DNA from 3 places in the Ruania alba genome. Region 2 is predicted to be linked to each of the others. Evidence: predicted binding sites of a transcription regulator. Region 2 holds the regulator's gene; each other region holds the start of a gene.
The links. Region 2 encodes LexA, which represses DNA repair genes until DNA is damaged. Its sites were predicted from a motif close to TCGAACANNTGTTCGA; they were not measured.
Positions count from the first base shown of each region.

Region 1: a site for LexA is predicted at 1,405-1,420, ahead of BLU77_RS05415 (HNH endonuclease signature motif containing protein). Genes of this name have one in related genera too.
Region 3: a site for LexA is predicted at 2,010-2,025, ahead of BLU77_RS10905 (Rv2578c family radical SAM protein). Genes of this name have one in related genera too.

Region 1 covers NZ_FNTX01000001.1:1,152,989-1,156,236, forward strand. Annotated here, with positions in the region: gene metH (methionine synthase) at 1-1,203, shown strand, start outside; gene BLU77_RS05415 (HNH endonuclease signature motif containing protein) at 1,549-3,248, shown strand, end outside.
Region 2 covers NZ_FNTX01000001.1:972,391-975,638, reverse strand. Annotated here, with positions in the region: gene nrdR (transcriptional regulator NrdR) at 1-98, opposite strand, end outside; gene BLU77_RS22530 (LysM peptidoglycan-binding domain-containing protein) at 285-740, opposite strand; gene lexA (transcriptional repressor LexA) at 1,038-1,661, shown strand; gene BLU77_RS23040 (ATP-dependent DNA helicase) at 1,687-2,244, opposite strand.
Region 3 covers NZ_FNTX01000002.1:91,913-95,160, reverse strand. Annotated here, with positions in the region: gene BLU77_RS10920 (acyl-CoA dehydrogenase family protein) at 1-93, shown strand, start outside; gene BLU77_RS10915 (MBL fold metallo-hydrolase) at 163-915, opposite strand; gene BLU77_RS10910 (siderophore-interacting protein) at 1,003-1,848, shown strand; gene BLU77_RS10905 (Rv2578c family radical SAM protein) at 2,034-3,089, shown strand; gene BLU77_RS10900 (DNA-3-methyladenine glycosylase I) at 3,146-3,248, shown strand, end outside.

The sequences.
Region 1 (3,248 bases), 180 kb from region 2:
GCCGCCGAGGAGCACAAGGCCAATGTGATCGGCATGAGCGGGCTGCTGGTGAAGTCCACCGTGGTGATGAAGGAGAACCTGGAGGAGCTCAACTCTCGTGGGCTCGCCGAGAAGTATCCGGTGCTCCTTGGTGGTGCGGCGCTGACCCGCGTGTACGTCGAGGACGACCTGGACGACGTCTACGACGGCGAGGTGCGCTACGCCCGGGACGCTTTCGAAGGGCTGCGCCTGATGGAGCCTTTGGTGCGGGTGGCACGGGGAGAGGCACCGGACGCCGTCGGGCTGCCGGAGCTGAAGAAGCGCCGGCATGCGAAGGTGACGGTGGACGAAACCCCGGCCGAGGATCTGCCGGAGCGCTCGGACGTGGCGACCGATAACAGGGTGCCGGAGCCGCCGTTCTGGGGAACACGGATCGTCAAGGGCATCGCGCTCGCGGAGTATTCAGCGTTCCTGGACGAGCGCGCGACCTTCATGGGGCAGTGGGGCCTCAAGCCCGGCCGCGGGGAGGGCGGTTCCTCGTATGAGGAGCTGGTCGAGACCGAGGGGCGTCCGCGGCTGCGTGAGTGGATGGCGAGGATCGCCTCCGAGGACATGCTCACCCCGTCGGTGGTGTACGGCTACTTCCCGGTGGTCGCCGAGGGCGATGATGTGGTGCTGCTGCACCACGAGGGGCCCGACGGCGGAAGTGGCGGTGAGCCGGGGACCGAACGGATGCGTTTCACCTTCCCCAGGCAACGACGCGACCGGCACCTGTGCTTGGCCGACTTCGTGCGCTCGCGTGAATCGGGCGAGACTGATGTGCTCGGGGTGCAGTTGGTGACTGTGGGGTCCGGGGTGGCCACGCACACCGCGCGCCTGTTCGAGGCGAACGCCTACCGGGAGTACCTGGAGCTGCACGGGTTGTCGGTGCAGCTCACCGAGGCGCTCGCGGAGTACTGGCACGCGCGGGTGCGCGGCGAGCTCGGGTTCGCCGGGGAGGACCCGGCCGATCTGGAGGGCATGTTCAAGGTGGACTACCGGGGCGCGCGGTACTCCTTCGGCTACCCGGCCTGTCCCGACCTGGAGGACCGCGCCAAGATCATCGAGCTGCTCCGTCCGGAGCGGATCGGGGTGACGCTGAGCGAGGAGCTGCAGCTGCACCCGGAGCAGTCCACCGATGCGGTGGTCTTCCACCATCCGGAGGCGAAGTACTTCTCGGTGTAGGGACTGGGCCCTCGAGGCTGACGTACGCAGATGTCGGCTACGTCCACCGCATCCTGACCCACGCCCTGCGCAAGCCCTAGGAAGGGCCAGCGCCCGTGCTCTGAACGCACCGGTCGGCACCCCGGCAAGCCGTTCGAGACGACCACGGGGCGCGACCTGTCGAGCGGTCTGGTGACGAGCCGCCGGGACGCCGGTTGCGTTCGGCACGGATGTTCGATGTCAGTGGGTGCCGATGGGATGGTTCTATGCCGGCCAGCGACACCTGCAGTTGTTGCTCTGACGAGGAGAGTCTCAGGGTTGTCGACGGGCTGAGGCTCAGTGTCGGTGGTCGGTGGTGTACTGCAGATGAGCGACGAGGACGAGACCGCGAGGAGGTGGTCGTCGATGGGTGAGGAGGCTTCGGTGCCTGCTGGGGCACCGATCGGTGCCCGCTTCCAGGCTGCCCGGCGTGCGGACCGGGCGAACCCTGCCTGGTCGTTCGAGACGGGGTGGTCACAGGCTGCGGCGGTGGTGGCGGAGGCCGCAGCGGATGCTGAACTGCTTGCTCTCCTGGAGGAGGAGTGTGACGGCCGGACCACGCCGGACGAGGGGCTCCTGGTGGAGCTGGTCGCAGCCACGGACCGGTTGCAGAACCACCTAGCGGGTGTGCAGGCCACTTTCGTGGAGGAATTGCTGGAGCGTCGGCGCGGGTCGATGGGGGTATCCCGCACCAGGGATGAGCTGGCGTTGCGGTTGGCGACCACGGGGTATGCGGCCGAGACCGTGGTGGCGCGTGCGGGGGCGTTGGCCGGTGCGCCGGATGTGGCTGAGGCGGTTCGGCGGGGTTGCCTGTCCCCCCGGAAGGCGGACCTGATCACGGAGGCCACGGACGAGCTGGGGTTGGCGCAGGCGCGTGCGGTGCAGCAGCATGCGGTGGTCTTTGGTGCCGATCACACGGTGCCGCAGTTGCGGCGTGAGCTGGAGGCAGCGGTGCTGGCGGTGGACCCGGCCGAAGCCGAGCGCGCTCGGGAGAAGGCGGTGGCTCGGCGGCGGGTGGTGCGTGAGCCTGCTCGGCATGGGATGGAGTGGGTGAGTGCGTTGTTGCCGGCGGAGGCTGCGGCGTGCGTGTACACGGCTGTTGATGGGTTGGCCGCTGATGGTGCGGCTGATGACGAGCGGACGGTAGATCAGCGTCGGGCGGATGCGTTCACGGGGGTGTTCGAGGAGATCCTGGCAACTGGTGCGACGGTGGGTGGGGTCGTGGTGCCCGATCGGCAGGGGCGTCGTCCAGTGGTGCGGGTCTCGGTGACCGAGCCGGTGCTGGCTGGTGATGAGCAGTCTCCGGCGGTGCTGCATGGGTATGGGCCGATCACGGCGGCGACGGCGCGGCGCCTGGCGGCTGGGGGAGTACTTGAGCAGTCGCGGTATGGCGGGACCGGTCCACCGGGCGCTGGTGGGACTGGCCCGCCGGGTGGTGCGGCTCGTCGTGGGTTGTTTGATCCGATGAATGAGGTGCTGCCGCCCGCGCGGGCACCGGGTGTGCCTGATGGGACGGATCCGGAACGCTTAGTGAACTGGGTGCATGCGCGCCTGGAGTGGGTGCGTCGACGCACCGGTGGTGGGGGTGCTCGCCACAGCAACACTGACACTGCCGACACTACTGACACTGCTGCTGCTGGTGCTGGGGATCCGTTGACTGTGATGGTCGGCGAGCTGGGGTTGGTGGCGTGTGATTCCTATGCGCCTTCGCGTCGGTTGCGGGATTTGGTGACCGGGCGGGATCAGACGTGCAGGTTTCCGGGGTGCATGGTGCCGGCGTGGCGGTGCCAGCTTGATCACATCGTGCCTTTTGATCCGCAGGTGCCAGCGTGGGCGCAGACGGTGGAGACGAATCTGCAGTGTTTGTGTGCCCATCACCATCAGGGCAAGACGGAGCGGGTCTTCAGTGTCGAGCGGGACTCCCGTAGCGGGATCACGACGTGGCGGACCAGGACCGGGCATGTGTATACCCGGTTGCCCGAGCGGGTGGACCTGAGTGCCCTGACGGTGCAGCTGCGCCGGGACGC
Region 2 (3,248 bases):
TCGGGACACTGGCGGCGGCGGCGAATCGAGGCACCGTCCTCCGCGGTCCGTGAGTCCACCACGCGCGAGTCACCGTGACGGCAGAACGGACAATGCACGTCGGCGCCGATCCTTTCCTCGCGTGATGCCACCACATCTGCGGCAATCACATCAGTGTAACTACTAGATGTAGCAAAACCGTAGACACTGAGCCGCCTTCAGCGCAAGTATGTCCGACGACGGCTACTGACGGGGCCGCCGAACGCCGCTCGTCCGATGGTCAGTCACCAGAGGCGCGGGGCCGATCACCCTTCAGCCGGCACGGTGAGCTGCTGCCCGGTGTGCACGGTCGCGCCCGAAAGTCCGTTCAGCGTCATGATCTGATCGACGACCACGCGCACGTCCTGCCCGGGCTCCGCGACCTCGCTGGCAATCACCCACAGACTCTCCCCGGCCCCCACGGTGACAACCCCGACCTCCGCCGGCGGCGCCTCGTTCGCAGGGAAGGCGAGGCCGACCAACGAGCCCACCAGCACCGCACCCAGGAGTGCCAGCACCGAGAGGACGGCCCGGCCACGCATCGTGAGGCGCAACGGGGCCGCCTCGGACAGGTCACTGGTGGGACGGACAGGAGCGAGAGGAGCCTCCGGCGCACGGGGGACGGACAGCGGCTGAGGAGTGACGTCCGGGACCGCCACGAGGTGGCGGCGACGCACCGGGCTCGGACGGAACTCTGGAACAGGAAGGGCCAAGGCGCTCATCTGAGCTCTCCTCTCGGTCGGTCATGCGGGTCTAGAACACTCGTTCGTCGAACACCTGTTTCGAAGGTAGCACGCATGTGCGACAATGTCGACACGCTGGTCGAACAGATGTTTTGACGTGGCGGCCCTCCCCTCTAGGCTGGGAGAACCACTACGCCAGAGCACATCACCGACCACTGACATTGGCGTCATATCAACGCCCGAGGCCCCTTGGAGGACACCGTGAGCCGCGCGAAGTCGACCGATCCGAAGGACCGTCCCGGCCCGGACGGGCTCAGCCCGCGCCAGCGCCTGATCATGAAGTCGATCAAGCAGAGCCTCGACAAGAAGGGGTACCCACCGACGATGCGCGAGATCGGGGCCGCCGTGGGTCTCGCGAGCCCGTCCTCGGTGAAGTACCAGCTGAACATCCTCGAGCAGAAGGGGTACCTGCGCCGCGACCCGGTCTCGACCCGAGCGATCGAGATCATCAACCCGGACGACTCTCAGGAGGCGACCGCCAAACCTGGGACCTTCACCATGCACGACGGTGAGCAGAGCGACGTCTCAGCCACCTACGTGCCGGTGGTGGGCCGCATTGCCGCCGGTGGACCGATCCTGGCCGAGCAGGCGGTCGAGGATGTCTTCCCGCTCCCCCGGCAGCTCGTCGGCGAGGGTGAGCTCTTCCTGCTCAAGGTCGTCGGTGACTCGATGATCGATGCGGCAATCTGTGACGGCGACTGGGTGGTGGTCCGGCAGCAGGCGGTGGCCGAGAACGGCGAGATCGTGGCGGCGATGATCGACGGTGAGGCCACGGTGAAGACCTTCAAGCGCACGACCGACGCCCTCTGGTTGCTCCCCGCCAATGACGCCTACTCACCGATCGACGGGACCGACGCGGAGATTCTCGGCCGGGTCGTGAGCGTGCTTCGCTCGCTCTGAGTCTTCGGTCCACTCCCGGCCCGATTCAGCTTTCGGCGAGACGGGTGAGGGCGGCGCGCACCACGTGTGTGTCGGTGGTCGGCCACAGGGGCGGCAGGCTCGCGGCCAGGAAGGTTCCGTAGCGGGCCGTGCGCAGCCGTGGGTCCAGCACGGCCACCACCCCTCGGTCGGTGGTGGACCGGATGAGGCGTCCGGCGCCCTGGGCGAGGAGCAGGGCGGCGTGGGTGGCCGAGATCGCCATGAAGCCGTTCCCGCCCGACTTGCCGACCACCTCGGTGCGGGCCGCCTTGATCGGGTCGTCGGGGCGCGGGAACGGGATCCGGTCGATCAGCACCAGCCGGCACGACTGACCCGGTACATCCACGCCCTGCCACAGGGAGAGGGTGCCGAACAGGGACGCTGCCGGGTCGGCCGCGAACTCACGCACCAGCGTCGGCAGCACGTCCTCCCCCTGCAGCAGGATCGGGGTGTCCAGCCGCTCCCGCATGGCTTCCGCTGCCGCCTGCGCACCGCGGCGTGAGGAGAACAGCCCCAGCGCGCCGCCGCCGGAGGCGGTGACCAGTTCGGCGATCTCGTCCAGCACGCGCTCGTCGGTCCCGTCCCGCCCGGGGGCGGGAGGTGCTTGGCCACGTAGAGGATCCCCTGCCGTCCGTAGTCGAACGGGGAGGAGACGATCTCCGAGCGGTAGGTGCCTGCAGCCAGGCCCAGTGCGCCCGCCGTGGCATCGAACGTCCCGCCGAGCGCCAGGGTGGCCGAAGTGAGCACGGCCGACCGTCCGGCGAGCAGTTCGCCGGTGATGGGCCCGGCCACGTTCAGGGGCGCCACCATCAACCGAGATCCCTCACCCGGTCGCCGGCCGCGTTCGCACCAGAGCACGTCGACGTTCTCCCGCACCCGGTCCGAGAGCAGCCGGTCGGCCACTTCGAAGAGCACCAGGAGCGCGCTCTTGGCCATGTTGACCCCGCCGGCGTCTCCCCCGGGCTTGGTCTCGCCCTTCATCGCGCTCATCCCCTCGCGCGTGGCATCGGCGATGGTGCGCACGGCGGCAGTCAGCTCCTCGGGCAGTCCCATCCGCAGCCGTCCCTCGGGGACCTGCATGAGCAACGTGCGCAGCTCGGCAGCCGCGTCGTCCAAGGGCGCGAGCTGCACGCCACCGTGGCGTCGCGCGATCCGGGCGGTGCGTTCCACCACGGCCGCGGACAGCTCCACCGTGGCCTGCGCCGTGACTCGGTCGGAGAGCTCGTGCGCCTCGTCCACCAGGAGGATCTCGTGCTCGGGCAGCACCTTCGGCGAGCCGGAGGCGGCGATACCGAGCATGGCGTGATTGGTCACCACGAGGTCCGCCTCGCGGGCGGTGGCACGTGCGTGCTCGGGGAAGCACTCGGCGAGCAGCGGGCACTTCTGGCCGAGGCATTCCATCGAGGTGATCGAGACCTGCCGCCACGCGCGGTCGCTCACGCCGGGCACGAGGTCGTCCCTGTCCCCGGTGTCGGTCTCTTCGGCCCATTCCCGCAGCCGCACCACCTGGGCGCCGAGGGAGGCGTCCTCGGCCTGCTCGCCCGGGTGCTCCTCAGCCGCCGACGGCGC
Region 3 (3,248 bases), on a different contig from region 2:
CAGCGGGAGGCGCAGGATCACCTGCGGCGGCGGCGCGCGGCCGGGGACGAGCCGGTCAGCGAGAAGGACCTGAAGAAGAAGTCGACCGCCTGACCGAATCGACGGGCATGCGTCGAGCCTCGGCCCCATGGCGCGCGGCTCGACGCATGGCCGTCGACCTGGTCACTGCGCGTGTCGCAGATTCTGCCGATGGGCCTCGTGCAACCAGGGATCGGCGTGACGCAGGCGTGGGTCGGAGCCCGGTGCGGTCAGCGAGTCCAGATACGCCCGGTCGGCGGCGAGTCGTGCCATGGGGGAGTCGGCGGTACCGGCATGGGCGATCCTGCCGTGACCGGGGATCAGCACCTGCGCCTGTTCCACCAGCGGTGCGAGCAGGTCCAGCCCGGCCCGGTACTCCGCCAGCGTGCTGGTCTCCAGCAGCGGGATCTCGACGTCGGAGAGCATGTCCCCGGCGATGAGCACCTCCGATCCCGGCAGCCACAGGGCGCTGTGCCCGGGCGCGTGCGCCTGGTGCGTGAGCACCTGGACCTCCGGCCCGGGCCAGGGCAACCGGTCGCCGTCGTGGGCCTGCACCTGACCGGCGAGGGCGAGCAGGTCGGGCGGCAGCTCGAGGGCAGCGCGGATCTCGGTGAGGTGCGCGGCGGCGGTGCGGGCCGCCGTCGGGCTGGTGAGCCGGGATGCGTTGCCGAAGCGCGGGTGCCAGAGCACGTGGTCGTGGTGGGCGTGGGTGGACCAGCCGAGGGTCGGGGTGAGGTCGTGCTCGGCGAGCAGGTCGGCGAGGTGGTCCAGCTCGTCCGCGTGCCAGGCCGGGTCCACCACGACGGCGGAGGTCCCGTGCCGTAGCACGGTGGAGGTGGTGCGCATGGTGCGAGACGTGTGGACGAGCACGTCCGGCGCGGGCTCGGTGACGGTCACCTGGTGAGTGTGGCATTGCACACGTCATGACCGGCTCACCGCGATCTCTGGTTAGGCTTGCCTTAGTCGATGAGAGGGAGGTTGGTCATGCCCAAGAAGGTGGCGCAACGAGCCGAAGTAGTGACGGCCGAGCGGATCACTCCGCACATGGTGCGCATCGTGCTCTCCGCGCCGGGCGGGGGCCCGCTGGAGACCGACCCGGCCGGCTATACCGACACCTATGTGAAGGTCGTCCTGCCGCGACCGGGGACCGGTGTGCAGGAGCCGTTCGACATCGACGAGGTGAAGGAGCGACTCTCGGGCGAGGACTGGCCGGTGAACCGTACCTACACGATCCGCGCCTGGGACCCCAAGAGTGGGCACGCCACGATCGACTTCGTGGTGCACGGTGACGAGGGGATCGCCGGCCCGTGGGCGGCGCGGGCGCAGCCGGGGGACCTTGTCCAGCTACTCGGCCCGGGCCGGGGGTATGCCCCGAATCCGGAGGCCGGCTGGCACTTGCTGGTCGGCGACGAGAGCGCACTCCCGGCGATCGCCGCCACGGTGGAAGCGATGCCCGAAGGGGCGCAGGTGCGTGCCTTCATCGAGGTGGCCGATCCGAGCGAGGAGCAGGCGCTGCTGACCGTGGCCCATGCGCAGGTGACCTGGATCCACCGGTCGGCGGCCGACGATGGCGCGGAGCCGGGCGAGGCGCTCGTGCAGGCGGTGCGGGGGCTGCGCTTCCCACCGGGCCGCGTCCATGCCTTCGTGCACGGCGACGCCGGTGTGGTCAAGCAGCTGCGCGCGCTGCTGCGGTTCGAGCGGGAGGTGCCGAAGGAGGATCTGCACGCCTCGGGCTACTGGAAGCGCGGCACCAACGACGACCAGTGGCGTGCCGTGAAGCGTCAGTGGGTCGCGCAGATGGAGGCCGAGGAGGAGGCCCGCAACTCCTGACCTGGGTCTACGCCCGCCCCGCCCCACCCACGCCCCACGACCCGCCCCCACCCGCGCCCCTACCCCCAGCGTCGAACGCAACCTTGTGCGGCGTTTCTCGCGAGAAACGCCGCACAAGGTTGCGCTCGGCAGGCGGGGTGTGTTGCTCCTCGACCTCGAGTTCGAATGTATGTTCGAATAGCGGTATGCGATGGGACGGTCAGCAAGCCACCGACGCCGGCGCGCTGCTCCCGCTGCGCGGGCTGATCCGCAGCATCACCACCCCGGAGTTCGCCGGCGTCACGTTCCACGAGGTGCTCTGCAAGAGTGCCCTGAACAAGGTTCCCGGCGGGTCGAACATGCCGTTCACCTGGACGATCAACACCACGCGTGGCTGTTTGCATCAGTGCTCCTACTGCTTCGCGCGCAAGACCCACGAGTATCTCGACCTGGACTCCGGCGCGGACTTCGACACCCAGATCGTGGTGAAGACGAACGTGGCCGAGGTGCTGGCCGCCGAGGTCGCGAAACCGTCCTGGCGGCGCGAGCACGTGGCCCTGGGCACGAACTCCGATCCGTACATGCGCGCCGAGGGGCGCTACCGGCTGATGCCGGGGGTGATCCAGGCGCTGACGGCGTCCCGCACCCCGTTCTCCATCCTCACCAAGGGTCCGTTGCTGCGGCGGGACCTGCCGCTGATCAGCGCCGCCGCCGAACGGGTCGATGTGGGTATCGGCGTCTCGCTCGCGTTCACCGATCCGCAGTTGCAGCAGCGCGTCGAGCCCGGGACCCCGACCCCGAAGGCGCGTCTGGACCTGATCCGTGCTGTGGCCGACGCCGGGCTGCAGCCGACGGTGATGGCGATGCCGATCCTGCCGTGGCTGACCGATTCGACCGAGCACCTGGACGAACTGTTCGGCGCCATCCGCGAGGCTGGCGGTACCTGGGTGACCGCCGGTCCGCTGCATTTGCGACCCGGCGCTCGCGAGTGGTTCATGGCCTGGCTGGCCCGCGAGTATCCCGCGCTGGTGCCCAAGTACCGGGCGCTCTTCGGCCGTGGGTCGTACACGAGCACCGAGTACCGCGAGTGGCTCTCCGGCCGCGTGCGTGAGATGCGCCGTCAGCACGGGTTTGTGCGGGAGGAGACCCAGGGTGGGGCGAGGTGGACCCTACGCACGGATCCGGACGCTGTCGGGGATCCACCGGCGCCGGCTGCGCTGGCGCGGGCCGACCCGCGGCCCGCGCAGACGGCCCTGTTCTGACCAGGCCGGGTGCGCAGCACCCGTCCAACGTCGGTGCCCGCGCCTACCCTGAGCCCATGGACTCCCTCATCACCGGAACCGACGGGCGCACCCGCTGCGGCTGGGTCGGCTCGGACGCCGAGTACGAGCGCTACCACGACGAGGAATGGGGTTTCCCGC